3 regions of the Arthrobacter sp. 05N429 genome follow, and region 1 is predicted to be linked to each of the others. Evidence: riboswitches for the same ligand, from Rfam matches in the RefSeq annotation. Region 1 holds a riboswitch; each other region holds the start of a gene.
What was found. A riboswitch is a leader RNA that binds a small molecule or an ion and turns the genes downstream of it on or off. The one in region 1 is predicted to bind S-adenosylmethionine.
Positions count from the first base shown of each region.

Region 2: linked by a shared signal. The riboswitch ahead of metX (homoserine O-acetyltransferase MetX) and the one ahead of AC1DF4_RS10505 (DUF1737 domain-containing protein) in region 1 are both predicted to bind S-adenosylmethionine.
Region 3: linked by a shared signal. The riboswitch ahead of AC1DF4_RS03240 (aminotransferase class V-fold PLP-dependent enzyme) and the one ahead of AC1DF4_RS10505 (DUF1737 domain-containing protein) in region 1 are both predicted to bind S-adenosylmethionine.

Region 1 is NZ_JBFTMQ010000004.1:334,750-344,821, reverse strand. Features, by position in the region: gene AC1DF4_RS10535 (ABC transporter ATP-binding protein) at 1-716, shown strand, start outside; gene AC1DF4_RS10530 (energy-coupling factor transporter transmembrane component T family protein) at 713-1,516, shown strand; gene AC1DF4_RS10525 (UDP-N-acetylglucosamine 1-carboxyvinyltransferase) at 1,613-3,136, shown strand; gene AC1DF4_RS10520 (glutamate--cysteine ligase) at 3,206-4,390, shown strand; gene AC1DF4_RS10515 (O-succinylhomoserine sulfhydrylase) at 4,402-5,610, opposite strand; gene AC1DF4_RS10510 (rhodanese-like domain-containing protein) at 5,611-6,030, opposite strand; gene AC1DF4_RS10505 (DUF1737 domain-containing protein) at 6,027-6,293, opposite strand; SAM riboswitch class IV at 6,355-6,470, opposite strand; gene AC1DF4_RS10500 (NtaA/DmoA family FMN-dependent monooxygenase) at 6,658-7,953, shown strand; gene AC1DF4_RS10495 (aromatic amino acid ammonia-lyase) at 7,958-9,607, shown strand; gene AC1DF4_RS10490 (PLP-dependent cysteine synthase family protein) at 9,567-10,072, shown strand, end outside.
Region 2 is NZ_JBFTMQ010000005.1:36,832-46,903, forward strand. Features, by position in the region: gene tdh (L-threonine 3-dehydrogenase) at 1-188, shown strand, start outside; gene AC1DF4_RS10920 (glycine C-acetyltransferase) at 236-1,444, shown strand; gene AC1DF4_RS10925 (NAD(P)/FAD-dependent oxidoreductase) at 1,528-2,652, shown strand; gene hutI (imidazolonepropionase) at 2,664-3,872, shown strand; gene AC1DF4_RS10935 (histidine phosphatase family protein) at 3,906-4,586, opposite strand; gene AC1DF4_RS10940 (CPBP family intramembrane glutamic endopeptidase) at 4,664-5,428, shown strand; gene AC1DF4_RS10945 (VOC family protein) at 5,553-6,191, opposite strand; SAM riboswitch class IV at 6,396-6,511, shown strand; gene AC1DF4_RS10950 (bifunctional o-acetylhomoserine/o-acetylserine sulfhydrylase) at 6,532-7,890, shown strand; SAM riboswitch class IV at 8,073-8,188, shown strand; gene metX (homoserine O-acetyltransferase MetX) at 8,200-9,363, shown strand; gene AC1DF4_RS10960 (DinB family protein) at 9,465-10,004, shown strand.
Region 3 is NZ_JBFTMQ010000001.1:684,923-694,994, reverse strand. Features, by position in the region: gene AC1DF4_RS03285 (PadR family transcriptional regulator) at 1-486, shown strand, start outside; gene AC1DF4_RS03280 (50S ribosomal protein bL37) at 586-660, shown strand; gene rsrA (mycothiol system anti-sigma-R factor) at 764-1,024, opposite strand; gene AC1DF4_RS03270 (sigma-70 family RNA polymerase sigma factor) at 1,021-1,818, opposite strand; gene AC1DF4_RS03265 (DoxX family protein) at 2,224-2,772, shown strand; gene aroA (3-phosphoshikimate 1-carboxyvinyltransferase) at 2,780-4,183, shown strand; gene rsgA (ribosome small subunit-dependent GTPase A) at 4,167-5,282, shown strand; gene hisN (histidinol-phosphatase) at 5,338-6,150, shown strand; gene AC1DF4_RS03245 (glutamyl-tRNA reductase) at 6,263-7,798, shown strand; SAM riboswitch class IV at 7,874-7,987, shown strand; gene AC1DF4_RS03240 (aminotransferase class V-fold PLP-dependent enzyme) at 8,022-9,488, shown strand; gene AC1DF4_RS03235 (class I SAM-dependent methyltransferase) at 9,579-10,072, shown strand, end outside.

The DNA of each region.
Region 1 (10,072 bases):
GAGGCTTCCGTCCCATTCCGCCGGAGCCCGTACAGTCCGGGATCACGGCCCAGGTCCGCGCCGGTGAGGCGCTGACCATCACGGGACCTAACGGGTCGGGGAAGTCCACCTTCGCCCTGACCCTCGCCGGCCTGCTGGCGCCGGTCTCCGGCAGGGTGTCCGCCACCCTGGACCTCAGCGCCGGCGCCGGGATCGATCCCTACCGGTGGAAGGCGCAGCAGCTGATCGCCAGGATCGGCACCGTGTTCCAGGAGCCCGAGCACCAGTTCGTCACCGGACGTGTGCTGGACGAGCTGATGTTCGGACCCCGGCACCTGGGCCGCGGCGGGGAACGCGTCGACGAACTGCTGGAGCGTCTGCGGCTGACTGATCTGGTGGACGCCAATCCGTACACACTCTCGGGCGGCGAAAAGCGGCGCCTGTCCGTGGCCACCGTCCTCGCCGCGCACCCCCAGGTGCTGGTCCTGGACGAACCCACCTTCGGCCAGGACGCCAACACCTGGGCCGAGCTGGCCTCCTTCCTCTCCGAACTGCTCGACGGCGGCACCGCCGTCGTGTCGGTGACGCACGACGCCGAATTCAGCGAGGTCCTGGGCGGCACCACATTGAGCCTCCGCGCACCGGAACACCGGGAACCTGGCCGGGCGCCGGAAGTTCCGGAACCAGAACGCCGCGAAACTGAACGCCGGGAACCAGGGAAGGTCCAAGCACCATGAGGCAGGAACTGAACCTGCGCGGCAACCATGCGCTGCTGGCGCGCGCCAACCCGCTGGCGAAGTTCGCCGCCGTCATGCTCATCACCCTGGTGCTGGCGCTGTCCATCGACTGGGTGTCCGCGTCGGTGGCGCTCGCCTTCGAACTGGCGCTGCTTCCGCTGGCCGGGCTGACCCTCGGACTGCTCTGGCAGCGTGGCTGGCCCCTGATCCTCGCCGCGGCGCTGGGCGGCTGGAGCACCACGATCCTGGCGCCGGACAGCGGGAACATCCTGCTCGACGCCCGGATCTGGTCGATCAGCGAAGGGTCCCTCGAACTCGGCCTCGGCTTTATGATCCGCGGCCTGGCCATTGCGCTGCCGGCCGTCCTGCTGATGAGCTGCACGGATCCCACGGACCTGGCCGACGCCCTCGCGCAGAAGGCGAAACTGCCGCACCGCTTCGTTCTCGGCACGCTCGCCGCGCTGCGCCTTGTGGGACTGATGGCCGAGGAGTGGCAGACCATCGGCATGGCCCGCCGCGCCCGCGGGGTGGGCTCGCACGGGAACCCGCTGCGGCGGCTGCGGGCCATCCTGGGGCAGAGCTTCGGGCTGCTGGTGCAGGCCGTCCGGCGTGCCTCGCGCCTGGCCGTCACCATGGAAGCCCGCGGCTTCGGCAGCGCACAACGGACCTGGGCCCGGACCTCGGTTTTCAGCGGCCTGGACGCCTGGGTGTTCCTGGGCGGGGTCCTGATCGCCGGAGCCGCCGTCGCGTCTGCCCTGGCGGCGGGGACCTGGAACATGGTCTTCCTGGCGCAGCAATAGCACCGGTTATCGCACAATACGGGTAGTGCTGTGAGATTAACGGCATTCCGGCGGGTTTGCCGGGGGTTAATAAATCATGCGTGATATTTTCGTGGAATGACTCAAGAGACTGCTGAACACGTCGGAGCACTGCTCCGCGACGCCCGCGGCCAGAAGGGCTGGACCCAGGGGCAGCTCGCTGCCGAGCTGGGAACCAGCCAGAGCGCCATCGCCCGCATGGAACAGGGCAAGCAAAACCTGAGCCTGAAAATGATCCAGCGGCTCGAGACCATCTTTGGCCGGAGCATCGTGAAGGTGGGACGGCCCGCCATGACGCACCTCCGGGTCGAGGGCGGCCGCACCCTGTCCGGCTCCGTGGACGTCAACAGCAGCAAGAACGCCGGCGTCGCGCTGCTGTGCGCCAGCCTGATCAACCGCGGCACCACCACGCTGCGGCGGCTCGCACGGATCGAAGAGGTCAACCGGATTGTCGAGGTGCTGGCCAGCATCGGCGTCGAATGCACCTGGCTCAACGCCAACGACCTGCAGATCCGCCGCCCCGCCGTGCTGGACCTCGACTCGATGGACGTCGAGGCAGCCCGCCGTACCCGCAGCGTCATCATGCTGCTGGGCCCGCTCCTGGACGAATCCAGTGAGTACCGGCTGCCCTACGCCGGCGGCTGCGACCTCGGCACCCGCACCGTGCAGCCGCACATGCAGGCGCTGCGCCAGTTTGGCCTCAGCGTCGACGCCAAGTCAGGTTTCTACGCCGTCCAGGCGCCGCCGTCGGACGGGCACGACCGCTCCTTCGTGCTCAGCGAACGCGGTGACACCGTCACCGAAAACGCCATTATGGCCGCCGCCCACCGCAGCGGCACCACCATCATCCGCAACGCCAGCCCCAACTACATGGTGCAGGACCTCTGCTTCTACCTGCAGATGCTCGGCGTGCAGATCGACGGTGTGGGCACCACCACGCTGAAGATCACCGGCCGCCCCGCCGTCGACGTCGATATCGAATACTTCCCCTCCGAGGACCCGATCGAGGCGATGAGCCTGATCACCGCCGGCATCGTCACGGACTCGGAAGTCACCATCCGCCGCGTTCCGATCGAGTTCATGGAAATCGAACTCGCGACCCTGGAACAGATGGGCCAGCGGCTCGAAGTGTCCGGCGAGTACCTGGCCCGCAACGGGCGGACCCGGCTGGTGGACGTCACCACCAGGCCCTCGGAACTGCGCGCCCCCGAGGACAAGATCCACCCCATGCCGTTCCCCGGGCTGAACATCGACAACCTGCCCTTCTTCGCGGTCATCGCCGCGAATGCCACGGGCCAGACGATGATCCACGACTGGGTCTACGACAACCGCGCGATCTACTTGACCGAACTGAACAAGCTCGGCGCCCAGGTGCAGCTGCTCGACCCGCACCGGATCTACGTCAACGGACCCACCAAATGGCGTGCAGCCGAGGTTGGCTGCCCGCCGGCCCTGCGGCCCGCGGCCTGCCTGCTGCTGGCGATGCTCGCCGCCCGGGGCGTCTCGGAACTGCGCAACATCTACGTGATCGAGCGCGGCTACGAGGACCTGGCGGAGCGCCTCAACACCATCGGCGCGAAGATCGAGTACTTCCAAGACTGAACGTACTGGCCGGAGTGACCCCGCGTTAAGGTAGGAGCGTTTCGGCGGTTCCTGCCGCACAATAGATTCATGCGCACCTTCGGCGTGGAGGAAGAACTGCTCATAGTGGATCCCGAAACAGGGATGCTGCTTGCGCTCGCCGACGTCATGCTGCCCAGCCTGGTGCCGCCAAAGCAGGACGCCGCCCTGGTTCTCCCGGGGCAGCAACCGGTCCACGACGGCGGCGCCGACTTCAGCTACGAGCTCAAGCTCGAACAAATCGAAACCCAGACCCGGCCATGCCTGGACTACGCGGAACTTCTCCGGCAGCTCAGGCAGGCCCGGGCGCGGGCTGACCACGCAGCCCGCGCGCACGGCGGCCGCGTCGCGGCCCTCGCCACCTCGCCCCAAGGCGCCGCCACCCACCTGACGCCGAACAAGCGCTACATGACCATGCAGCAGCGCTTCGGGCTCACGGTCCGGAACCAGCTGACCTGCGGCCTCCACGTCCACACCTTTGTGGAGTCCCCGGAGGAAGGCGTGGCCGTGATGGACCGGATCCGGGACAAGCTTGCCGTCCTGATCGCCCTCAGCGCGAACTCCCCGTACTGGAACGGCGCAGAGACAGGATTCGAAAGCTACCGAACCCAGGCGTGGAACCGCTGGCCCGGGTCCGGCCCCACAATGATCTTCGGCAACCTGGCCGTCTACCGGCGGCTGGTGACCCGGCTGGTGGAAAGCGGCGTCCTGATGGACGAGGGGATGGTCTACTTCGACGCCCGGCTGGCAAGGCTCCATCCCACCGTGGAGGTCCGGGTCGCCGACGTCTGCCTGCGGGCCGAGGACGCGGCGCTGATCGCCGTGCTCGTGCGGGCGCTCGTCGAGTCCGCATCCCGGGAATGGAACGACGGCGTCGATCCCGCCCCCGTGCCGACGCTGCTGCTGCGGATGGCCGCCTGGCAGGCCAGCAACTGCGGACTGCGCGGGGAACTGCTGGACTTCGGAACCTTCACTCCGGCCCCGGCCGCGGACGTGGTCTGGTCGCTCGTGGACTTCGTGGCCCCCGTGCTCGAGGAACAGGGCGAGCTGGATCTGGTCCGCGAGGGCGTCGGCCGGATCCTGGCGGAGGGCTCGGGTTCGCAGCTGCAACGGGAGCCGTTCCACGCGGGCGGGCTCGCCGCCGTCGTCGAACGGGCGGTCGAGGTGACCACGGAGGGGACCGCGGGCGACCAGGCTGACCAGGGGCCGTCCCTGGGGCGGATCCGCCAGGGCTGACCGGAGGAAACCTAGACCTGCTTGAGCGCCTGGCCCAGGTCGCGGACCAGGTCCTCGATGTCCTCGAGTCCCACGGAGAGGCGCACCACGCCGTCGCTGAGCCCGATTGCAGCGCGGCCCTCCGGCCCCATGGCGCGGTGCGTCGTGGTGGCGGGATGGGTGATGAGGGACTTCGAATCGCCGAGGTTGTTGGAGATGTCGATGATCCTGAGCGCATCCAGCAGCGCGAAGGCGGCCTCCTTCGCCGAGCGCCCGGCGGACGGGGAGAGCTCGAAGGTCAGCACGGTGCCGCCGGCCTTCATCTGCCGCGCGGCCAGTTCGTGCTGCGGGTGGGACGGCAGCAGCGGGTACTTGACCCAGCTGACCGCGGGCTGCTCCTCAAGCCATTCGGCCAGCCGCAGCGCGGAAGCGGAGGAATGGTTCACCCGCAGGGCCATGGTCTCCAGCCCCTTGGTCAGCACCCACGCATTGAACGCCGAAAGTGCCGGCCCGGTGTGGCGCATGAGCTGCTTGACCGGGCCGTCGATGAACTCCTTGGTGCCCAGGATCGCGCCGCCGAGCACCCTGCCCTGGCCATCGATGTGCTTGGTGCCGGAGTAGACGATCACGTCCGCGCCGAGCTCCCCGCAGCGCTGCAGCAGGGGAGTGGCAAAGACATTGTCGACGACGACCGTCGCCCCGGCGGCGTGCGCCAGGTTGCTCACGGCGGCGATGTCCACGATTTCCTGCATCGGGTTCGACGGCGATTCGAAGAAGACCGCCGCCGTGGGTTCCGACAGCGCGGCGCGCCACTGCTCCAGGTCCGGGCCGTCCACGAAGACCGTCTCCACACCCCAGCGGGGAAGGATCTCGTTGAGGATCACGAAGCACGAGCCGAACAGCGAGCGGGCCGCGACCACGCGGTCGCCGGCGGCCAGCAGGGCGCCGAGGGCCGTGAAGACGGCGGACATGCCCGAGGCGGTGGCGAAGCAGGCCTCAGTGCCTTCGAGCAGCCGGAGCCGTTCCTGGAAGGTGGCCACCGAGGGGTTGCCATAGCGGGAGTAGACGAAGCGCTCGTCCTCGCCGGTGAACGCACGCTCGGCAGCGGCCGCGGATTCGTAGACGAAGCCGGAGTTCAGGAAGATCGGCTCGGACGTTTCCTGGAAGCCGGTCCGGTCGAGTCCGCCGCGGACGGCCTGGGTGTCGGCGCTCCAGCCGGCGGCGTCGGGGTTGAAGGTCACTTAGTGCTTTCCGGGGTTGGTGGGCAGGCCGCGGTTCTTCCAGCCGTTGACGGTGCGCTCGCCGTGGCGGTCCGGTTCGCCCTCAAAGCCCTCGAGGACGTTGTAGGAGGTGTAGCCGGCCTGCGTCGCGGCGATCGCTGCGGCGATGGAACGGGCGCCGGAACGGCACAGGAAGACCAGTTCGGTGCCCTGCCCGTCGGGGGCCTGCAGCTTCAGCTGTTCTATGAACCGGGCGTTGGGGATGCCGCCCGCGAGGTTCCACTGGATGAACAGCGGATCGTGCGGCTTTTCCCCCGCCGACGCAGTGTCCGGGATGCCGATGTGGGCCCATTCGCCCTCGGTGCGCACGTCCACCAGGACGGCGCCGTCCTCCAGCTTGGTCCAGGCCTCCTGCGGGCTGAGGTCCCCGGCGTAGCTCACGCGTGGCCCTCGCCGTCGAACTCCAGATCATCCACGGCATTGGCGACGGCGGCATCGGCGCTGGCGATCGCGGCCGGCAGCACCACGGCCTGGGCCACAATGACGCTGCCGCCGTTGGACGTGGCGGCCGGGCCGCCGTGCAGCACGTAGCCCTCGGCCAGCGCGGCCGAGACGCGCTCGCAGAAGGCGCGGTCATCGGGGCCGGTGAACAGGCGGTACGCCAGTCTCTCTCCGGCGGCACCGGGGACGGCGGGGTCTGGCACTGTTCGGGGTGCTGTATCGGGGACAGCGGGGGCGGACGCGTCAGGCACGACGGATCTCCTTCTTTCACGCTTGCAGCTCGAATTGGTCGATATGCCGAGTATTCACCTGAGGCACCCCGCCGCGAAAGGGAGGGTTGCCGACCGGCCAGTCAGGGCTTGGCGCCGGTTCTCATTACTCCCCAAAAACGTAACACCCGCGACGCCGGCCGGCACCGCCGCCGTCGTCATGTTAAGTAACGGAATCCGCCGGAGTGCGGGGACCCATCCGGCGGTTCCGGGAGGATAATGACGGGAGGTGAAGTCCTTTTACGCCGGATGAAATCAGGTGGCCGTGAACACCTCGGATGCCCCTACAGTCGGTCCCATGCTGCATTTTGGGTGGTTTGTGGGCCACGGCTTCGGCGTCCAGGGCTGGGGAACCCCCGGCTACGGGATCGGTTATGACTGGAAGAAGCCGGCGCTGTACCAGGACGCGGTCCGGGCCTTTGAACGCTCAGGGCTGGACCTTTTCATCATCGAGGATTCCCTCACCGTCCCGGACACCTACGGCGGCAGCGCGGAAGTCTCCCTGGCGCAGGCGTCCTTCGCGCCGAAACACGATCCGCTGGCCCTCGTGCCGTACCTGTTCTCCGCCACGAGGCACCTGGGCATCGTGCCGACGATCAGTGCCTCCTTCTACCCGCCGTTCACGGCGGCGAGGCTGCTGGCCACCCTGCAGCACTTCTCGCACGACCAGCTGGGCTGGAACGTGGTGACCTCCGGCAGCGACCTCGCTGCGCAGAACTACGGCCTGGACCAGCAGATCGAACACGACCGGCGCTATGAGAAGGCCGAGGAGTTCGTGGATGTGGTCCGCCGGCTGTGGCGCAGCTGGGAACCGGACGCGATCCGGGAGGACGCCGGCGGGGGCGTATTCGCGGACCACACCAAGGTCCACCCGATCCACCACGACGGCGAGTTCTTCAAGGTCCGCGGGCCGCTGAATACGGCACCATTGCCGGAGGAACCTGTGCTGGTGCAGGCAGGGGCCTCCCCGCGGGGCAAGGCCTTCGCCGGGGGCAATGCCGACGTCGCGATTGCGCTCGCCCGGGGAGCGGACGGGATGAAGGCCTACCGGGACTCCATCCGGGCGGAGGCGGCCACCGCCGGCCGGAACCCCGACGACGTCAAGGTACTGTTTGTCCTCAAGCCCACAGTGGTCGGCTCGCGGGCGGAGGCGGAGGAGCTGCGGGCCCGGCGCCGGGACCTGACGCAGCGGGACATCGACAGCCAGCTCAACTCCATCTCCTATCTCTCCGTCATCGACTTCAAGCAGTTCGACCTCGACGCCCCGCTGCCGGAGCTGCACACCAACAGCAACCAGGGCACCCTCGACCACTTCACCAAGGCCGCGCCGCCGGGATCCACGCTGCGCCAGCTCCTCCAGGCCCGCAGCGGCGGCGCCGGGGACAGCATCATTGGCACAGCCGAGGAGATCGCGGACTACCTCGAAGAGACCGGGGCGCAGGTGGGCGGCGACGGCTTCCTCTTCTCCGGGTTCGTGGACCCCGCGACGGTCCACGGCGTCCTGGACCGGCTGACCCCCGTGCTCCGCCGCCGGGGGCTGATACGGACCAGCTACGGCGACGGCGGCCTCCGCCGGAACCTGCGGGACTTCTAGCGCAATGACCGACCAGCCGGCCGCCGCAGCAGCGTCCTTCCTCATCGGCACGGCCCGGCTGCATGCCCGGGAGGTCGCCGCGGCGGCCGCCGACCCCTCCGTGCGGGTGGTCCTGAGCGAACAGGCCCTCGAAGTGGTGGGCCGCTCCCGGGAAGTGGTCCAGCGGGCCATTGAGTCCGGGCACAAGGTCTACGGCCTCAACACGCTGCTGGGGTCCGGCCGGGACACGGCCGTGGCGGAGGAATCCATCCTCGCCTACCAGGTCCAGGTGGTCCGCTACCACGACAGCGGCGTCGGCGGGCTGCTGGACGCCGCCGAAGCCCGCGCCACAGTCCTTGCCAGGCTGATCGGCGTCAGCCGCGGAGGCTCGGGGGTGCGCCCGGAGACGGCCCGTTTCTACGCCCGGCTGCTCAACCGCGGCGTGCTTCCCGCCATCCCGCGCGACGGCTCCGTGGGATCCTCGGACCTGACCCAGCTCGCCGCCGTCGCCGCCGTCGCCATCGGGGAGGGACAAGTCCTGTCTCCGGACGGGCCGCCCGTCCCCGGCGCGCAGGCGCTCGCCGCCGCCGGGCTGGAGCCCCTGGCCCTGGCGCCGGGGGAAGCACTGGCCCTGGTCAGCGCCAACTCCTACTCGATCGGCGTGGGCGCGCTCCTGCTGGGACGGCTCCTGCGCCTGGCGGACCTGGCCGACACCGCGCTGGCGCTCTCGCTGGAAGCGACCGCACGGTACGACGGCGGCGGGAACCTCAGCCCCTTCTCCGCGGCCGTGCAGGCGGCCAAGGCCGTCGACGGCCAGGCTGTCTCCGCCGGCAACGTCCGCCGGCTGGTCCGCGGCGGCTGGCTGGAGCAGGACGGCCGGGACGCCTCAGCGCAGGATGCCCTGTCCTTCCGGGCCGCCCCGCAGACCCACGGCGCCTTCCGCTGGCAGCTCGGCGCCCTCGAGGAAGCCCTCGAAGTGGAGCTCAACGGACAGGGCGACAATCCGCTGACCGACCTGGCCTCGGGACGGATGGTGTCCGGCGGGAACTTCCAGCCCATGCAGCTGGCCCTGGCCTTCGAAGCCCTCCGGGTGGGCCTGGCGCACCTGGGGATCAGCAGCGAACGCCGGATCGCCAAGCTCTATCCGCCGCAGCGCCGGATCCGGCAGCTGCACCTTGCCGCTGCGGGGGACGGCGCCGCCCTGGAGCGGGAGGAGCTCCCGGGCCTGCTCTGGTACTCGGCGGCCGGGCTGCTGGCCGAGCTGAAGACCCTGGCGGCGCCGGCCACCCTGGGGGCTCCGACCCTGTCCGCCGACGTCGAGGACCATTCCACGCTGGCGCCGCTGGCCCTGCAGCAGCTCGAACGCTCCGCCGAGGCCGCCGAGAAGCTCTTCACCATCGAGGCGCTGACGGCGGCCTACCTGCTGTCCCGCGCCGGCGACGGTGGGGGCCCGGGGGCGGCCGGGACCGGAGAGCGGCCGCTCGGGGCGGGGACGGGCGCCATCCAGGCACGCCTTGAGCGGGTGCTGGCCTACGGCGCCTCCGGCGGCCTGACGGCGTCCGCACTGCTGGACGCGGCGCGCGATGATCTGCACGCCGCCCTCGCGGAACGTGCCACAGGGGAGGGGGAAAGCCATGACGGGGAAGCACACGGTCGCGGAGAAGCTGCCCAATGACGCGGATGCCGTCCTTGCCCAGGTGGGCAACACCCCGCTGGTGCGGTTGAGAACGATCACCAAGGGCCTGGCCAGCGCGGTCTACGTCAAACTCGAATCGGAAAACCCGGGCGGATCGATCAAGGACAGGACGGCCCTGAGTATGGTCCGGGCCGCCGAGCGCAGCGGGGCGCTGCAGCCGGGCGCCACGATCGTGGAGAGCACGTCGGGGAACACCGGAATCGGACTTGCCCTGATCGGGGCACTGACCGGCCATCCGGTGGTTGTGGTCACGGGTGACTCGATTTCCGCCGAGAAGCTGGCCGCCCTGCACCGTTACGGCGCGCGGGTGGTGATTACGGACTGGGACGCACCGTCCGGATCGCCGGAGAACGCGCGGGCGGTGGCGGCACGGATCACGGCGGAGACACCGGGGGCGTGGCGTCCGCTGCAGTTCGACAACCCCGCCAACCCGCAGGCGCACTA
Region 2 (10,072 bases), on a different contig from region 1:
TCTACGGCCGCGAAATGTTCGAGACCTGGTACGCCATGAGCGCCATGCTGTCCTCCAACCCGGTCTTGCACGCCAACATCTCCGCCGTCGTGACGGACACCCTTCCTGCCACCGACTGGGAGAAGGGCTTCGAGATTGCCCGCGCCGGTGTCGGCGGCAAGGTGGTCCTCGACTGGACCTGCTTCTAACCGCCACCGTTTCGGCCCACCGACCCACCAGCTGAGGAGCACAACCCATGTATTCAGCCATCAAGGACCAGTTGCAGAACGAACTGGACGGGATCCGCAGCGCCGGCCTGTTCAAGACCGAGCGGCACATTGACTCGCCCCAGGCCAACCGCATCAAGGCCGGCCAGATCGGTGGGTCCAGCGCGGACGTGCTGAACTTCTGCGCCAACAACTACCTGGGACTCGCGGACCACCCGGAGATCATCGCCGCCGCCAAGGCCGCGATGGACGAGCGTGGCTTCGGCATGGCCAGTGTCCGTTTCATCTGCGGCACCCAGGACCTGCACCTGGCCCTCGAGGAGCGGGTCTCCAAGTTCCTCGGCACCGAGGACACCATCCTGTTCTCCAGCTGCTTCGACGCCAACGGCGGCGTGTTCGAATCGCTCTTCGGCCCGGAAGACGCCGTCATTTCCGACGCGCTGAACCATGCCTCGATCATTGACGGGATCCGGCTCTGCAAGGCCCAGCGCTTCCGCTACGCCAACCAGGACATGGCGGATCTCGAAGCCAAGCTGATCGAGGCCACCACGCAGGAGAACCCGGCCCGCCGGAAGATCATCGTCACCGACGGCGTCTTCTCGATGGACGGCTTCCTGGCCCCGCTCGAGGCGATCTGCGACCTCGCGGAAAAGTACGACGCCATGGTCATGGTGGACGATTCCCACGCCGTCGGCTTCATGGGCGGCACCGGTGCGGGCACCCCGGAGCACGCGGGCGTCTCGGACCGTGTGGACATCTACACCGGCACCTTCGGCAAGGCCCTCGGCGGCGCCTCCGGCGGCTACGTCTCCGGCCGCCGAGAAGTCGTGGCCATGCTCCGGCAGAAGGCCCGCCCGTACCTGTTCTCCAACTCGCTGGCCCCTGCCATCGTCGCGGCCACGCTCAAGGCCCTGGACCTCGTGGAGAACTCCGGCGAGCTGCGCAGCAAGCTCTTCGCCAACGCCGGGCTCTTCCGCAGCCGCATGTCCGAGGAGGGCTTCGACCTGCTTCCGGGCGAGCACGCGATCGTCCCGGTGATGTTCGGTGACGCCGTGATGGCCGCCAAGGTGGCGGACGCCATGCTGCACAACGGTGTTTTCGTGACCGCGTTCAGCTACCCGGTGGTACCCAAGGGCGCGGCGCGGATCCGCGTCCAGCTCTCCGCCGCGCACAGCGCCGAAGACGTCGAGGCCTGCGTGCAGGCCTTCGTGCGCAGCCGCGCCGCCGTCGCCGGCTAAGCGGCGGTCCGGCGGCCGAGAAGAACAGAGGTTGCGGCGCCACAAACGGCGCCGCAACCGTTTCCGTCTGCAAGGATGGAACCATGTCAGCCCATTACGATGTCGTGATTGTCGGCGGCGGTATCGCCGGCCTGTCCCTTGCCTCCGCCCTTGCCGGAAGATGCAGCGTCGCGCTGGTGGAAGCCGAGCAGACGCTGGGGTACCACACCTCGGCGCGCTCGGCCCGGCAGCTGATCCCCAGCTACGGGCCTCCCGTGGTCCAGGAACTGACCATGCGCACGCTGGAACTCATCGGCATCCGCGAGGGTACGCGGCCTGAACCTGTGCTTTCGCCGCGCCGTTTTATGCTGATCGGCGACGAGGAAGCCGTCCAGCAGCAGGCCAGCGGCTTCATGCACCGGATCAGCCATGCCGAAGCCCTGAAACTCTGCCCGGCCCTGGTTCCGGATTCCTTCTCCGCCGCCGGCCTGGACTCCGGATCCTTCGCCTGCAACGCGTCCTTGCTGCTGGAAGACCACCGGGAGTGGGCGGTTGAGGGCGGCGTGGACATCATCACCGGCGCCCGGGTGCATTCGGCCCAGCGGCTCGGCTCCGGCTGGGAGCTCGGCGCCGGGCAGGAAGGCTTCCAGGCCGCCGTCGTGGTCAACGCCGCCGGCGCCTGGGCCGATGAACTTGCCGTCCTGAGCGGTGTCGAGAAGGTCCAGCTGCAGCCGTACCGCCGCACCGCAGCGATTGTCGACGTCGACCACCCGCTCCCGCAGGGCTGCCCCATGGTGGCCGCCGCGGATGAAAGCTTCTACTTCCGGCGCGACGGCGAACAGGTCCTCATCTCGCCCTCGGAGCACGAACCGAGCGGGCCTGAGGACGCACAGCCGCACCCGGGCGACGTCGAGGCGCTGATCGCCCGCCTCGACACCCTGACCACCCTCGGCATCCGCGGCGTCCGCCAGGCCTGGACCGGGCTGCGGACGGAAGCGGCCGACGGTATCCCGGTGGTGGGGTTCGACGCCGAAGCCCCCGGATTCTTCTGGCTCGCCGGGCAGGGCGGCTACGGATTCCAGACGTCCTCCGCCATCGCCGAACTGGCCGCGGAACTCATCCTCGCAGGCCAGAGCGCCTCTGTGGCTCCGGGCGGGGCCCAAGCAGCCGGTCCGGCATCCCGGACAGTGGAAGCCCTGGCGGCGACGCGCTGGTCCATCCGGCGCTGAAGAATGGACTCATGAGCACCCTCATTACCAACATTGCCGAGCTGATGACCCAGGACGCGGACCACCGGGTCCTGAAGGACGCGGCGGTGGTCATCGAGGGCGAACGGATCTCGTGGCTCGGCCCCGCGGCGGACGCGCCGGCCGCCGACGACGCCGTCGACGCCGGGGGCCGGGCCCTGCTGCCGGGCTGGGTCGACTCGCACACCCATCTGATCTTCGCCGGCGACCGGACCGCCGAGTTCCAGGCCCGGATGGCAGGGGAGAGCTACAGCGCCGGCGGGATCGCCGTGACCACCGGCGCCACCCGGAGTACCAGCGACTTCGACCTCACCCGGCTCGCGATGGGCCGGGTGGCAGAAGCCGTCTCGCAGGGCACCACTTACCTCGAAACCAAGACCGGGTACGGCCTGGACGTGGAGAACGAGGCCCGCAGCGCCCGGATCGCCTCCACCGTGGCGGACGAGGTCACCTACCTCGGCGCGCACCTCGTGCCCGCCGGGATGGACGCCGAGGAATACACGGACCTGGTCTGCGGCCCCATGCTCGCGGCCGTCCGGCCGTTCGTCCGCTGGGCCGACGTCTTCTGCGAGCGGGGAGCGTTCACCGAGGACCAGTCCCGGCGCGTGCTCCAGGCCTGCAAGGACGCCGGGCTCGGCCTGCGCGTGCACGGCAACCAGCTCGGGGAAGGCCCCGGCGTGCGGCTCGCCGTCGAATTCGGGGCCGCGAGCGTGGACCACGTGAACTACCTGTCCGCCGCCGACGTCGACGCCCTCGCCGCCAGCTGGTCCGGCTGGGACGCCGAGTCCGGTGACGGGCGCGGCACCGTGGCGACGTGCCTGCCGGCCTGTGACCTGTCCACCCGCCAGCCGCTGGCGCCGGGCCGGGAACTGCTCGACGCCGGCGTGCAGCTCGCGCTGGCCTCCAACTGCAACCCGGGGACCTCCTACACCAGCTCGATGGCCTTCTGCGTCACCACCGCCGTGCTCCAGATGCGCCTAAGCGTCCACGAGGCGGTGCGCGCCGCGACCTACGGCGGCGCGCTGGCGCTCGGTCGGGAGTCCGGGAACGACGCCGACGGCGAACGCGCCGTCGGCTCGATCGCCGTCGGACACCGCGCGGACCTGCACGTGCTCAACGCGCCCTCGGCCACGCATCTGGCCTACCGGCCCGGCATTCCGCTGACCCACGCCGTCTGGCGCGCGGGGGTCCGCGCCCGCTGACTGGGCTCGTGGCCCCAACTCTTGCGGGGCCCGTTAGAAAAACATCGGCGGGGCGTCGAGGACCGTCTCGTCGACGCGGCGCTCCACCCACTGGCTGAAGGGCTTGTCCAGCTCATACTTGCCCAGCTCGGTCCGCAGGAGGCTCCGCACCTCGGCGTTGTCCGGGTTGTTGAGGGACTCGAAGTACTCCACCGACCAGTGGAACCAGCGCATGCAGAACAGCCGCATGGTGAGTCCGTGGGTGACGAACAGCGCGTTGGGGGCGTAGCTCGGTTTCGACCAGTGCCGGTACAGGGTTTCCATGAAGGAGGAGATCCGGTCGTAGACGTCGGAGCCGGACTCGCCCTCCCGGAAGCGGTAGAAGAAGTGGCCGTAGGCGTTCCGGAGTTCCTTCTGGTCCTCGATCTCACCGGCGATCTGGAAGTTGGCCCAGTCCTGCTCCCGCAGCCGCGGCTCCTCGATCACCCGCTCGATCAGCGGACCGAGGTTGAGCGCCTCCAGGGTCTGGTAGGCCCGAAGGTAGGGGGAGACATACACGCAGGCCTGCCGGCCGTCCAGCAGCCGCCGGACCTGTTCGCCGGCTGCCCGGGCCTGTTCCAGACCGAGTTCGGTCAGCGGAATCCGGTAATCGGGCACCCGGTTGTAGATGGAAGTGTCGGCGTTGGCGGCGGACTGGCCATGCCGGATCAGAATGATTTTCGCGGGCGCACTCATAAACCCCAAGCATAGGGCCCGGCAGCGTCGCGGCCCGGATTCAGGCAACTACCGGCAACTGCAGGCAAGATGGAACCATGTTGGTTCCCTCCCGCCGCCGGCTGCGGATTGAAATGTGGATTGTCCTGGGCTTGTCCCTGGGACAGTCGGCCGTGTATTCGGTGGTGCAACTGCTGGACAAGATGACCAGGGCGCCGCTCGCCGAGGGGACCTCCACGCTGAACCGCTCGCAAAGCAGCCGCGAGTACTTTGACCTCACCTACCAGCTGCTGGACATCATCTTCGCCTTGGTCCCCGTGGTCCTGGTGATCTATTTCCTGACGGAACACCGGCCGTCCGGCCACGGCGTCACGGCCTTCCAGAGACTGGGCCTCAACTTCGACCGGCCCGGCAAGGACCTGCTGCAGGGCTTCGGACTGGCGGCGCTGATCGGCATCCCGTCCCTGGGCCTCTACGCCGCCGGCCGGGCACTCGGCATCACGACGGCGATCATCCCCAGCGCTCTGGACGCCTACTGGTGGACGGTGCCGGTGCTGGTCCTCTCCGCGATCCGGCACGGAATCGTGGAGGAGGTCATCGTGGTGGGCTACCTTCTGGACCGGCTCGGGAAGCTCGGCTGGTCCATGCCTGCGGCCATCTTCGCCAGCGCCATGCTGCGGGGCAGCTACCACCTGTACCAGGGGTTTGGCCCGTTCATCGGCAATGCCATCATGGGTGTCATCTTCGCCGTGGTCTATACCAAAACCCGCCGGCTGATGCCGCTTGTGATCGCCCACGCGGTGCTGGACATCGTGGCATTCGTGGGCTTCAGCCTCTTCGGCAAGGCCATCGGCCTGGGCTGAGCAGGGACCAAGCAACGCTTTACCGGCCGAGCCGCCGGTGCGCCGTTAAAGTATTTCGGCCGCCATCGGTGGGTGACGTCATTGGCACCCGCTGATGGCGGCCGAAGTGTGGGACGGTGAAACGTCAGATCGTGACGGCTCCGGAGGCCGTCTCGAACGTGACGGACAGGATGCCGGGTGTCCCGCGGGGAGCGATCCAGTTCACGGCCACGTCTTCCAGCGGCTTTTCCACCGGAACACCCAGCCATTCGGTGACGCGCTCGGCGGAGCCGGCAATCGTGAGGGCGGACATCTTGACCTGGCTCTCGTAGGCCTTCGACGGGTGGAGTTCCGGGTCGCCTTCCCACTTGAGCATGTACGGGACCTGGGGATCGGCGATGAGCCCGAGGATGCCGATCTGCTTCCAGACCAGTTCGCGGCCGTCCGGGAACTTGCGGTTGCCGTTGACGGCGGCGCGGCCGAGCCGCTCCTCGAACGGGGCCAGGTCGTCAACCTCGACGCACCAGCCCATCCAGCCGCCGCCTGCTTCGGAGCGGGCACGGACGGCCTGGCCGAAGGGGGCCTTGTCGGAAGCCGGGTGGTTCAGGACCTCCACGACCTCCAGGTACTTGTGTCCCGCGAGCGGGATGATCATGTTGCGGGTCCCGAATCGGGGGTGTACTCCGCCCTTCACGGCTTCGACGCCGAGGGCAGACGCAATTCGTTCGGTGGTGGCAGCGAGGCCATCTTGTTCACAGGCGTAAGAGACGTGATCCATGCGCATGACCTCATCTTGGCACTTTGTGATGCGGCTCTCAGCTTAGGCTGGCCTAACCGAAATGGGATGTCATTTTCGGGGAGTCCCCGAAGTGCTCTTTTCCGCGTCATTGCAAGGAACCAGGGGGTCCCGCCGGGCCAGCCGGCCGCCCGGCTTCATCTTCGTCACAAAGCTATCCAGAGCCCGGAACCGGTTCCTAGACTGGGGTCAGGTCATGAGTGCCAGCGCACAGCCCCGGCTTGCTGGCCGGCAACCCTCGTATCGCGGTGGGGTGCCCCGGGTGAAGACCTGGCCGTCCGGCGCCCGCCGGAAGGCAAGCGCGGCGCCAGAGTTGACCCGGGCCACGGTGCTCCGGGCAGTCTGTGCCCAGTCCTCAAAGGAGTCTCCGATGTCCAACGCCTGGTCCTTCGAAACCCGCCAGATCCACGCCGGTCAGGAGCCGGACAGCGCCACCGGTGCCCGGTCGCTCCCGATCTACCAGACGACGTCGTTCGTCTTCCCCAGCGCCGAAAGCGCCGCCAACCGCTTCGCCCTCGCCGAACTGGCTCCCATCTACACCCGGATCGGCAACCCCACCCAGGACGCCGTGGAACAGCGCGTGGCCAGCCTGGAAGGCGGGCTCGCGGCGCTCTTGCTGAGCTCCGGGCAGGCCGCGGAGACCTTCGCGATCCTGAACATCGCCGAGGCCGGCGACCATCTGGTGGCCAGCCCCAGCCTCTACGGCGGCACCTACAACCTCCTGGCGCACACCCTGAAGAAGTTCGGTATCTCCGTGACGTTTGTGGAGGACCCGGACAACCTGGCGCAGTGGCGCGACGCCGTGCAGCCCAACACCAAGCTGTTCTTTGGCGAAGTGGTCTCCAACCCGCGCCAGGACGTCCTGGACATCGAGGGCATCTCGCAGGTGGCGCACGCGGCCGGGGTGCCGCTGATCGTCGACAACACGCTCTCCACCCCGTACCTGATCCGGCCGATCGAGTGGGGTGCGGACATCGTGGTGCACTCCGCCACCAAGTACCTCGGCGGCCATGGCGCCGCGATCGCAGGCGTGATCGTGGACTCCGGCAACTTCGACTTCGGTGCGGATCCGGAGCGGTTCCCGGGATTCAACACCCCTGACCCCACTTACAACGGCCTGGTCTACGCCCGGGACCTCGGCAAGGACGGCGCCCTCGGCGCCAACCTCTCCTACATCCTCAAGGCGCGGGTCCAGCTGCTGCGCGACCTCGGCTCGGCGGTATCCCCGTTCAACGCCTTCCTGATCGCCCAGGGCATCGAGACCCTGAGCCTGCGGGTGGAGCGGCACGTGGCCAATGCCACCGCTGTCGCCGAATGGCTCGAGGCCAGGGCCGACGTCGAATCGGTTGCCTATGCCGGGCTGCCGTCGAGCCCCTGGTACGAGCGCGGCCGCAAGTACGGTCCCAGGGGGACGGGCGCCGTCGTGGCCTTCAACATCGCCGGGGGAGCGGAGGCCGGCAAGCGGTTTGTCGATGCCCTGGAGCTGCACTCCCACGTGGCGAACATCGGTGACGTGCGCTCGCTGGTCATCCACCCGGCGTCGACCACCCACAGCCAGCTCTCCCCGGAGCAGCAGGCCGTTGCCGGCGTCAATCCCGGTCTGGTGCGCCTGTCCGTGGGCCTGGAGCACATCGACGACATCCTCGCGGACCTCGAAGCCGGCTTCCGGGCGGCCAAAGACGCCTGAGCCAGGTCAACGCCCAATTTCCCCACCTTTGCGGGCATGACGCCGGGAATCGCCGACAACTCGGGGCGACCCGCCGCACACGGCCTGCAAAAGTGGGGAAACTGCGGTGCTGACGGATACGGCTGTCACACGGGCGTCACAATCTTCGCCACAACGCCGCCGCGTTTCGTAAACTCAGTGCAGGTCATGAGTGCCAGTGACAGCCCCGGCTTGCTGGCCGGCAACCCTCCTTTTGCGGCGGGGTGCCCCGGGTGAAGACCTGGCCTGCCGGTCAGCTGACGGTGGGCAAGCGCGAAGTTAGGTCCTCACATGACGATTGCCGTCACCCGCCAGGGTGCACCCGTAAACACGACCTCCCACGTCCAGACCCCGGTTCCGGGTGATGCAGCCCTGGATGGAACCGTCCGGTACCTCCGGATTGGCGACCTGGAACTCGAATCCGGCGCCCGGTTGCCGGATGTCACCCTCGGCTATGAGACCTGGGGAACCCTCAATCCGGACGGCTCCAATGCGGTGCTGATCGAACACGCCCTGACGGGGGACACCCACGTCACGCGGGGCGCCGGCGAGGAACCGGGGTGGTGGGAGCAGCTCGCCGGACCCGGCGCCCCCGTGGACACGGACAAGTACTTTGTCGTCTCAATCAACATCCTCGGCGGCTGCTACGGCTCGACGGGACCCTCGACGCCGGCGCCGGACGGCCGGCCCTGGGGCTCCCGCTTCCCGCTGGTCACCCTGCGGGATACGACGGCGGCCGAAGCCAGGCTGGCGGACGCCCTGGGAATCCGCAGCTGGTACGCCGTGCTGGGCGGTTCACTGGGCGGGGCGCGGGCCCTCGAGTGGGCCGTCAGCTACCCGGACCGGGTCCGGCGCTGCGGCGTGTTTTCGGTGGGCGCCAGCAGCACCGCCGAACAGATTGCCTTCGCCCAGGCCCAGACTCTGGCTATCCGGCAGGACCCCAACTTCAACGGCGGGGACTACTACGGCGGTCAGCAGCCGGAAGCAGGCCTGGCACTGGCCCGGCGGATCGCCCACATCACCTACCGCTCGGCCGCGGAGCTGGATGGACGGTTCGGCCGGAATGCCCAGGAGCAAGAGGCCCCGCTGGAAGCAGGCTCGCTGGCCGGCCGCGGCCGCTACCAGGTGGAGAGCTACCTTGACCACCAGGGCAACAAGCTGGTCCGCCGCTTCGATGCGAACAGTTACATCGCCATCACCGAGGCGCTGATGAGCCATGACATCAGCCGCGGCCGCGGCGCCCTCACGGAGGCCCTGGCCCCGGCCACGGCGGAATTCCTGGTGGCGGCCGTCGACTCGGACCGGCTGTACTTCCCGGCCCAGTCCCGGGCGCTGGCCGCCGCCCTGCCGGGGGACGTGGCCGTGCACACCATCGAGGCGCCGATCGGACACGACGGTTTCCTGACCGAGATCGGCCAGCTCAGCAGCCAGCTCCGGCAGAACTTCTTCGGCTAGGCGTTCTTCGGCACTTTGCCTGCCGGGCCGCGCCGGTCCGGCAGAACGACGTCGGGCCTGGACTACCGCTAGCGGCACGACCGCCGGTAGGCTCACGGCGCATGACCACCATTGATGAACAGGGCCGTGCGGAACCTCCCGTCGCGGCCGGCGAGGCCGCCACGCTTCTGGGCTTCCTCGACTACCAGCGGGCCACCCTCGAGTGGAAGTGCGCCGGCCTGGATGCCGCGGGCCTGAGCGCGAAGACCGCTTCCTCGGCCCTGACCCTCGGCGGGCTCCTGAAGCACATGGCCTATGTCGAGGACAGCTGGTTCTCCTACACGCTGCACGGGCAGGACCGGCAACCGCCCTGGAACACGGTGGACTGGAAAGCGGACCCCGACTGGGAATTTTCCTCGGCCGCCGGAGACTCCGCCGGCGAGCTCCGCACCCGCTGGCAGGACACCGTCGTGCGCTCGCGCACCCTCGTGGGCGAGGCCCTTGCCGACGGCGGGATGGACTCACTGGCCCGGCGTCCATGGCCCGACGGCGGGGCGCCCAGCCTGCGGTGGATCCTGTGCCACATGATCGAGGAGTACGCCCGGCACAACGGCCACGCCGATTTGCTGCGCGAATCCGTGGACGGAAGCACCGGAGAATGAGGCCAATTGTGCATTTTTGCAGATGCGCTCTGCACTAATGGCCGTTGAGGAGCGGGGCTTGAGCGTCC
Region 3 (10,072 bases), on a different contig from region 1:
ACCATCTATCCGCGGCTCGGCAAGCTGGAAGAGGAAGGGCTCGTGGCCACCCACACCGAAGGCCGCCGGACCTGTTACAGCATCACCCCGGCCGGACTCCTGGAGCTGAACAGCCGGCGGGACGAACTTGCCGGCGTGGAAAACGACATCTCCGCGTCGGTCCGGAGGCTCGCGGACAACCTGCGCCAGGACATCAAGGTCAACATGCGCGGGCTGCGGGCGGACCTGGCGGCAACCGCCGAGGCCGCACGCTCCTCAGCCCGTGCGGCCGGTTCAACGGTCGCCTCGCTGGCGGGCCAGCGCTACTCACAGGAGAGCGATGGCCGGCTGCGCGAAGCGGAGATGCTGGTGCAGGCATTCCGCGACGACATCCGGGTGGAATTGCGCCGCCACGGCGGCCGGCACCCGATCACGCCGGTGACGCTGGAGACGGTCAGGACGGTGCTGGACCAGGCCCGGATCTCCATCCGGAATTCCCTGGACTGATCGTTTCACCCCTGTGCGCCCGCCGGTTCGCGGCGGGTCCCCTGATGTGGGAGACTTGAGGGCAGCTCTTTTGAGTACCAAAAATTAAGGAGGCCAGCTATGAGCAAGCGTGCACGTAAACGTCGTGACCGTAAGCGTGGCGGCGCGAACCACGGCAAGCGCCCCAACGCCTAAGCAACGCTTAGGAACCACAGCTTTGGACAGATGACCCCGGAAACCTCACGGTTTCCGGGGTCATCTGTTTATTGGTATTCGGGCGGCGCCGGGTCTGCCTGGGTCAGGCCTCGACGGGGTTGCTGGAGTGGATCCGGTCCAGGATGGAGTTCTTCAGGTTCTCCGGGGCGGCTTCGGTGCAGGAACGCTTCACCATCACGCGGATGACACATTCGAGGTCGTACTGCTCAAAGCATTCGGGGCAGCCGTCCAGGTGGTCCTTGATCTCCGCGATGTCATCGTGGGTGAGGGCACCATCCAGATACTCGTAGATACGTTGCATCCGGGCGTCATCGCAATCGCCCAGTCCCTGGCAGTCGCTCATTTCCTGTTCTCCTGTTTGTTGCTTCCGGCCGCCGCGGTGGCATCTGCGGCCCTGAATCCCCGCTCGGCGGCGTAGTCGGCGAGCATATCCCGCAGCATCTTCCGGCCCCGGTGCAGCCGGGACATCACGGTCCCGATCGGCGTGTTCATAATGTCTGAAATTTCCTTGTACGCGAATCCCTCGACGTCGGCGAAGTACACGGCCAGCCGGAATTCCTCCGGGATGGCCTGCAGGGCCCGTTTTACGTCGGAATCCGGCAGGTGGTCCAGCGCCTCGGCCTCGGCCGAGCGCAGTCCCGAGGACGTGTGCGACTCCGCCCGGGCCAGCTGCCAGTCCTCAATGGTGTCCGAGTTGGACTGCAGCGGCTCGCGCTGCCGCTTGCGGTAAAGATTGATGTAGGTGTTTGTCAGGATGCGGTATAGCCAGGCCTTCAGGTTGGTGCCCGGCTTGTACTGGTGGAAGGCCGAAAAAGCCTTCGTGTAGGCCTCCTGGACAAGGTCCTCGGCATCCGCGGGATTCCGGGCCATCCGCATGGCCGCGGAATACAGCTGGTCCACATACTGCATGGCGTCGCGTTCGAACCGCACGCGGCGGTCTTCAGCCGTTTCCGTCGCAACGTCCAAGGCCTGGCCGTCCACGATCATCTCCTGGGCGGCCGCATCCTGCGCGGCGTTGGGCTCCAAGGCAGGGCTGGGAAGTGCGCCGGCAGGGCCGGCAACAGGTGACTCGGCGGGCGTCGCGCCGTTTCCGGCTGCCTCGTGCATGGCCGCAACGGCCGGATCCATGGTGCTCATTGCCTTCAAGTCTACTGTTACCTTCCGGCGGGTGTCCGGAATCGCCGGCACCGCTCCATCCTGCAGGGCCATCGTCCACAACGCCGCAGGATCCGCCGCAGGCTGCGCAGTGTCCCTGAAAAGCGCGGTGCCCCGTGCGAGCTTGTCCTTCACCAGAACCAAATCTCCGCCTCCCTGGCGCCACGCCGGAGTCCTCCAGCCGCGGCACCGTGTTCCAGCCCGGCATGCGGGCTGACCTGACTCGTTATCGTGCTCTTGTTGTCTTGCCCCTTGACCAGCCGCAAACCAGCGGCCGGGACCTGTCATTCACAACCCCGCCGGGCAGGCAAATATTCCGCAAAAGTGCAAGACTAGAACCGGTTCTCCCGCAGTGCTTCCGCGGTTCGTCCATCCAGGAGGAAATTCATGTCCTTTGTCCGCTTTCTCGCCCGGCCCATGCTCGCCTCCAGTTTCGTCCTTGCAGGCATGGACAAGCTAAAGAATGCGGACGACACCGCGACGCAGCTCTCACCGCTGTTGCGCCGCGCCGCCGAGTCCCTTCCGTTCCAGACCAACGAGAAGGTCCTGGCTCGCGTCATCGGCGGCACACAGGTTGGAGCCGGGGTCCTCCTCGCGCTCGGCAAGTCAGCACGCCTGGCAGCCACCGTCCTGGCCGTCATCTCCGCGCTCAACGGCTACGTTGAATGGCGCAGTGCGGACATCACGTCCAAGGAAGGCCGCGGCGCCCGCCGCAAGCAGCTGCTGAAGAACGTCTCGCTGACCGGCGGCGTGCTGCTGGCCTCCGTCGACACCAATGGCAGGCCCAGCCTGGCCTGGCGCGCCGAACACCTCGCCGCGGACGCCAAGAAGAACGCCGGCCACCTCGCCGCCGATGTCAGGAAGACCACCGGCAAACAGCTTAAGAAGGCCGACAAGGCCGTGCGCAAAGCCGTAGACCACACCCACGGAGCCTAAAACAGCAATGACAGGCACCACCCCCACCGCAGCCGCCCATCCCCTTCCGGCCGGGACCGCTCCGCTCTGGCGGGCGCCCTTTGCCGAACGGCCCGTTGACGCGACGGTCACCGTGCCGGGATCGAAGTCCCTGACCAACCGGTACCTCGTGCTGGCGGCCCTCGCCGACGGGCCCTCGCGGTTGCGCGCTCCGCTGCACTCCCGGGATTCGGCCCTGATGATCGAGGCCCTGCGGCAACTCGGCGCCATCATCACGGAGGTTTCGGGCGACGGCGACTTCGGCCCCGATCTGGCCGTCACGCCCATCAGCACGGAACCCTCCGGGGCTCCGGCTGCGATCGACTGCGGCCTGGCCGGGACGGTCATGCGCTTCGTGCCGCCTGTCGCGGCCCTGCGCCGGGGGGCGTCACTGTTCGACGGCGACCCGCACGCGCGCAAGCGCCCGATGGGCACCATTATCGAGGCCCTGACCGGACTCGGCGTAGCGGTCAGCGCGCCCGACGGCGGATCGGCGTCGTCATTGCCGTTCACGGTCCAGGGCACGGGGGAAGTCCGCGGCGGCCACCTCGTCATCGATGCCAGCGCCTCGTCGCAATTTGTCTCCGCCCTGCTGCTGGCCGGCGCCCGCTTCACCGAAGGTCTACATCTGGAGCACCGCAGTGCCGAACACCCGGGCAAGCCCGTGCCGAGCCTGGACCACATCAACATGACGGTGGCCGTGCTGCGCGGCGTCGGCGTGGGGGTTGATGATTCCGTTCCGAACCACTGGGTTGTCTCCCCCGGTCCGATCCGCGCCTTTGACCAGCGGATCGAACAGGACCTCTCCAACGCCGGCCCCTTCCTGGCGGCGGCCCTGGCCACCCGCGGGACCGTGCGGATCCCCAACTGGCCCGCAGAGACCACGCAGGTCGGCGACCTTTGGCGCGGCATCCTCACGGCCATGGGTGCCATCGTCACACTCACGGACGACACCCTGACGGTCACCGGCGGCCCCGAGATCAAGGGTGCCGACTTCGACGAGACCAGCGAACTCGCGCCCACCGTGGCAGCACTGTGCGCCCTCGCCACCGGCCCCTCGCGGCTGACCGGCATCGCCCATCTCCGCGGGCACGAAACGGACCGGCTCGCCGCCCTCGTGGCCGAGATCAACCGCCTGGGCGGGGAGGCCGAGGAGACCGGCGACGGCCTCGTCATCCGCCCGGCGCCGCTGCACGGCGGCGTCGTCCACAGCTATGCCGACCACCGCATGGCCACGGCGGGCGCCATCCTGGGCCTGGCCGTGCCCGGCGTCGAGGTCGAGGACATCGCGACCACGGCCAAGACCATGCCGGACTTCCCGCAGCTCTGGGAAGCCATGCTGGCGCAGCGAACCACTGCAGAGAAGGATTCCGCCGGTGGCACGCAGCACTGATTCCTGGGACGAATCCGACGTCCGGATCCGCCCCAACAAAAAGGGTTCCCGGCCCCGCACCAAGGACCGGCCCGCCTATGACGACGCCGTCACCGGCCGGATCATCACCGTGGACCGCGGCCGCTACACCGCCGTCGTCGCCGAAGGCACACCCGAAGAGCGCAAGATCATCGCCGCCCGAGCCCGGGAGCTGCGCCGCAACCCGGTCGTTGCCGGCGACTTCGTCTCTCTTGTCGGGGACGTCAGCGGCGAACCGGACACACTGGCCAGGCTGGTCAAGATCCAGGACCGCAAGACCCTGCTGCGGCGCAGCGCCGACGACACGGACCCGATCGAGCGCGCCGTCGTCGCCAATGCCGACACGCTGGTGATCGTCGTGGCGGCCGCCAACCCGGAGCCGCGGACCGGCTTCATCGACCGCGCCCTCGTCGCCGCGTACGACGCCGGCATCGAGCCGCTGCTGCTGGTCACCAAGGCCGACGTCAAGGATCCCGCGGAACTCCTCTCCAATTACCAGCACCTTGCCTTCCCGGTGATCATCTCCAAGACGGCGGATTCCGCAGCCTCCGGCATCGACGCCCGCTCCGACGACGGGCTGTCCGCCCGCCTGGACAAGGACGCCGTCTCACAGCTGCGCGGCCACCTCGACGGGAAGGTCACCGTCATGCTGGGCCACTCCGGAGTCGGCAAATCCACCATGGTCAACGCCCTGACCGGCGCGGAGCGCGCCACCGGCGGGGTCAACGCCGTCACCGGACGCGGCCGCCACACGTCCTCCTCCGCCCTGGCCCTCAAGGTCAACGATGCCCCGGCGGGCAGCTGGATTATCGACACCCCGGGCATCCGCTCCTTCGGCCTGGCCCACGTGGACCCGGACCGGATCCTGCGGTCCTTCCCGGACCTGGAGCCCGGCACCGACGACTGCGAGCGGGGCTGCAAGCACGATTCCAGCGCCGTCAACTGCGGAGTGGACGCCTGGGTGGCCGCCGGCCACGCGGGAGAATCCGGCCCTGCCCGGCTCGCCTCGCTCCGCCGCCTGCTGGGGACAGACCCGCGGATGGAAGCACAGGACGTCAAGGAACTGGGCACCGTCTCGTAGCCGGCTGCGGTGCCGCCTACCGCTCCCCCGCCCGCTTTGGCGGTAGTTTGGAACCATGAGTCAACCCGCTTCGAGCTACAACGATGACCTGCGCCTTGCCCATGTACTGGCAGATTCCGTAGATTCCCAGACCATGAGCCGCTTCAAGGCGCTCGACCTTCGGATCGAGACGAAGCCGGACCTGACGCCGGTCACCGACGCCGACAAGTCAGCCGAGGAAGCCATCCGCGGCCAGCTGTCCCGTTCCCGCCCGCGCGATGCCGTGCTCGGCGAGGAATTCGGCAGCTCCGGCCACGGCTCGCGCCGCTGGATCATCGACCCGATTGACGGGACCAAGAACTTCGTCCGCGGCGTCCCCGTCTGGGCCACACTGATCGCCCTCGTCGACGAAGGCGAGCCGGTGGTCGGCGTCGTGAGCGCCCCCGCACTGGGCAAGCGCTGGTGGGCCGCCAAGGGCGCCGGAGCCTACATGGGCCGGTCGCTGGCCGCCGCCACCCGACTGAAGGTGTCCAACATCTCCGAGCTTTCGGACGCCTCCCTGTCCTACTCCAGCCTGGGCGGCTGGAAGCAGCGCGGCAACCTCGATGAGTTCCTTGGCCTCACCGAGGAAGTCTGGCGTACCCGCGCCTACGGGGACTTCTGGTCCTACTGCCTCGTGGCCGAAGGCGCCGTCGACATCGCCTGCGAGCCCGAGCTGAACCTCTACGACATGGCCGCCCTGGTACCAATCGTCACCGAGGCAGGCGGGCGCTTCACCTCCCTGGAAGGCGAAGACGGCCCCTTCGGCGGCAACGCCCTCGCCACCAACTCCATCCTCCACTCCGAGGTCCTCAAGCGCCTCAACCCCGGCCTGGACGACCTGCTCTAGCAACCGGCGGACCCGCCCCCAAGGATTCCGCAACCTCCCTGTACGACGCTGTCCAAGACGGCCGGCCTCAGCCAGCCTCAAGGTAGGGCATCTTTTTGGGAGGAGAGCAGCCTTGTCTGACACAGCTCAAGCCCGGACTGGCGGCACCGCCGGGATCGGCCCGGTACTGCTGGTGCTCATGGCGAAGTACCGGGACCTGGAGCCGGAATCCGCCGCCGCACTGCACGCCGCCGCCACCGGGCTCGCCCCGCAGCTTCTCGCCAATATTGTCCCCGACGGGCCGCCCGTCACCGCTTCCGTGGTCCTGTCCACCTGCAACCGATTCGAAATCTACTGCGAAGTCCCGTCCGGATCGGGCCTGGCAGCCGCCCGCACGGACGTCCTCGGGTCGGTCCATGTCTGGTCCGGCCTGCCCATGAGCCGCCTTACGGGCCTCTTCGAGGAACTCCGGGGAACTGCGGCTGTCGAACACCTTTTCGCCGTTGCCGCGGGGCTGGATTCAGTCGTCGTGGGTGAGCGCGAAGTCGCCGGCCAAGTCCGGCGCGCACTCTCCGACGCGCAGGCCGCCGGAACCACCAGCGGACGGCTGGGCAGGCTGTTCCAGGCCGCGTCCCGCACTGCGAAGGACGTGGGGGCACAGACCGCACTCAGCAGCGCGAGCAGATCCATCGCTTCCGTTGCCCTGGACCTTGCCGCCGCCGGAGGCCCGCGGGACGGCACCAAACAGGCCGGGATCGCCGGGGCGTCGGCTGTCCTCTTCGGGACCGGCGCCTACGCCGGGTGCGTCGCGGAGCTGCTCCGGAACCGGAAATGTTCCGACATTTCGGTCTTCTCCCACTCCGGCCGCGCGGAGACCTTCGTAGCGGCCAGGGGCGGCGCCGCCCTCTCCGCCGGTCAGCTGCCGGCAGCCGTTGCCGGGGCAGACCTCGTCATTGGCTGCAGCGGCTCGGGGGCCCGCCTCGACGCTGCCGCCCTCACCCGGTGGCGTGAGGGCGCGGCCCGTCCGCTCACCATCATCGACCTCGCTCCCAGCCATGATTTCGACCCCCGCGTGGGCGGGCTGCCGGGAGTCGAGCTCATCACGCTGGAATCGGTGCACCGTGCTGCTCCCCCGGCGGACGCCGCGGCGCTGCGGCGCGCCCGCGCCCTGGTCCGGCGGGCGGCACGCCACTTCGAGGAAGAGGAAGCCGGGCGCGCCGTAGATACCGCCGTCGTCGCGCTGCGCGAGCACCTCCACCAGGTCCTCCACAGCGAAATGGAACGCGTCAGCAAACAGCATGGCCGGTCTGCCTCGGCTGACGACGTGAACCTCGCCCTCCGGCATCTGATCCGGCGCCTGCTCCATACCCCGACGGTCCGCGGCCGGGAGCTCGCCGCGCTCGGGCGCCAGGACGACTACGCCGCGGCGCTCGATGCCCTGTTCGGCCTCAGCATCCCCACCGGCAGCCAGGGGGCCGCCCTGAGCCGGGACGCGGCCGGGCTAGTCCGGGTACCCGCCGAAGAACCTGACGAAGCGGTCGCAGCGACGGCCAATCCGGTCTGCGGCGGCACCGCCCTGCCGGGCGCCGGATGCCCGGGAACCTGTTCAACCTTCCAGCTCCTGACGAGGCCCCGGACAGGCATCGCCGCAACCTGCGCAGCGTGCTAGCGCCCGCGTAACAAACAGCTTCACATTCAGCCCGCACCTTTTCGCGCGGGCGGGGAATGTCCTAGGCTCGAAACAGGTCACGAGTGCCAGCGCTAAACCCCGGTTTGCTGGCCGGCAACCCTCCATTCGCGGCGGGGTGCCCCGGGTGACGACCTGGCCGGTCCGGAACGGACCCGGCAAGCGCGGATCCCCGGTACGTGGGGTCCTTTTCAAGCGAGGTCCCATGACGACTGCCACCATTCCCGCCACCCCCGAACTCCATGCCGGTGCCGGCCAAGCGCATCCAGATGCGCGGTTTGCCCTCGCCCGCCGTCCGCTGGCCGCGGTGACGGGCGCCGAGATCCAGGCGCCGCTGATCCGGGGCGGCCACGTCCGCTACGCGAACCTGGACTACGGTGCCTCGGCGCCCGCGCTGTCGGTGGTCTCGGCGTACCTCAACGAAATCCTGCCGTTCTACGCCAGTGTCCACCGCGGCGCCGGCTATGCCTCCCAGATCAGCACCTCGGTCTACGAGAACTCCCGCACCATTGTCCGAGATTTCGTGGGCGGCCGTCCGGACGACGCCGTGATCTTCACCCGGAACACCACCGATTCCCTGAACCTGCTGGCCGGCTGCCTGCCCGTCGTCGACGGCGTGCACACCGGTGAGGTGCTCTACCTCGACATCGAACACCACGCCAACCTCCTGCCCTGGCAGCGGGTGCCGCACCGCAGCGTCATCGCCGCACCCACCCTCGCCGCCACGCTGGAACTGCTCCGCGGGGAACTCGCCCACGGCGGCGTCAGTCTGCTCGCCGTCACCGGCGCCTCCAACGTCACCGGAGAGATCCTTCCGATCCGGGCACTGGCCGCCCTGGCCCATGAATACGGCGCCCGGATCGTCGTCGACGCCGCCCAGCTGGCCCCGCACCGGCGGATCGACATCACCGCGGACGACGTCGACTACCTCGCGTTCTCCGGGCACAAGCTCTACGCACCCTTCGGCGCGGGAGTGCTGGTGGGCCGTCCCGACTGGCTCGACGCCGGCACGCCGCACCTGGCCGGCGGCGGAGCCGTGCAGGACGCCCGGATCGACACGGTCAGCTGGACCACCGGCCCCGCCCGGCACGAAGGCGGCTCCCCCAATGTCCTCGGCGCCGCCACCCTGGCCCGGGCCACCCAGGTCATTGCCGGCCTGGACGTGGACCAGTGGCACTCGCACGAAAACGCCATCCGGTCGTTCCTCGTCGAGGGCCTCACCCGGATCGACGGCGTGACCGTCCACCAGATCTTCTCGGACAGTGCATCCTACGACGTGCCGGCAGGCCACGAACCGGGGAACGGGGCTGGCACCGGCACGATCGGCGTCGTCAATTTCTCCGTGGAAGGCTACGACGCGGGCCTGGTGGCGGCGTATCTCTCGGCCGAACACGGCATCGGGCTGCGCGACGGCCGCTTCTGCGCACACCCTCTGCTCCGTCGGCTCGGGCTGCCCTCCGGCTCGCTGCGGGCCAGCTTCGGTGTCGGGTCCCGGCTGGAGGACGCCCAGCGTCTGCTCGCCGGTATCCAGGAGCTGCGCCAGACCGGCCTCGGCTGGGACTACGTGGTGGACGCGGGAAGGTGGGTTCCGTCGAATGACACCCGCAGCTACCCGCACTGGGCACCCAACACGCCCGGCACTGCCGGCGCGGCCCCCTGCACCCAGGACTGACTGGGCGGGGAAACAATCTGGCATCGGGGCCCCTGCCGCGTGCGGTAAATTCGGAGAGTACCCATCCGGACCTGCCGAAGGAGATCGCACGTGGCACGCGGTGGCCCCAAACTGCACGGGGAACGGCGCCAGGAGCTCGGGCAGAGCTTCCAGGACGGCGGGGAGCACTACGAACGCGTGCGCCCGGGCTACCCCGACGATTCGGCCGACTGGCTGATTCCCGCCGGGGCGAAGGACGCCGCTGACGTGGGCGCCGGCACCGGGAAGTTCACGGCGCTGCTGGCCGGGCGCGGGCTGCGCACGGTGGCTGTTGACCCGTCCGCCGACATGCTGGAGCAGCTGCGCAGGACGCTTCCGGGCGTCACCGCCGTCGAGGGTACCGCCGAGCACACCGGACTGCCCTCCGGGGCTTTCGACGTCGTCACCGTCGCCCAGGCGTGGCACTGGTGCGATCCCGTCCTGGCCAGCACGGAGATCGCCAGGATCCTCCGCCCCCATGGTGTCCTGGGGCTTGTCTGGAACCAGCTGGACACGTCCGTTCCCTGGGTGCACCGGCTCTCGCGGATCATGCATGCCGGCGACGT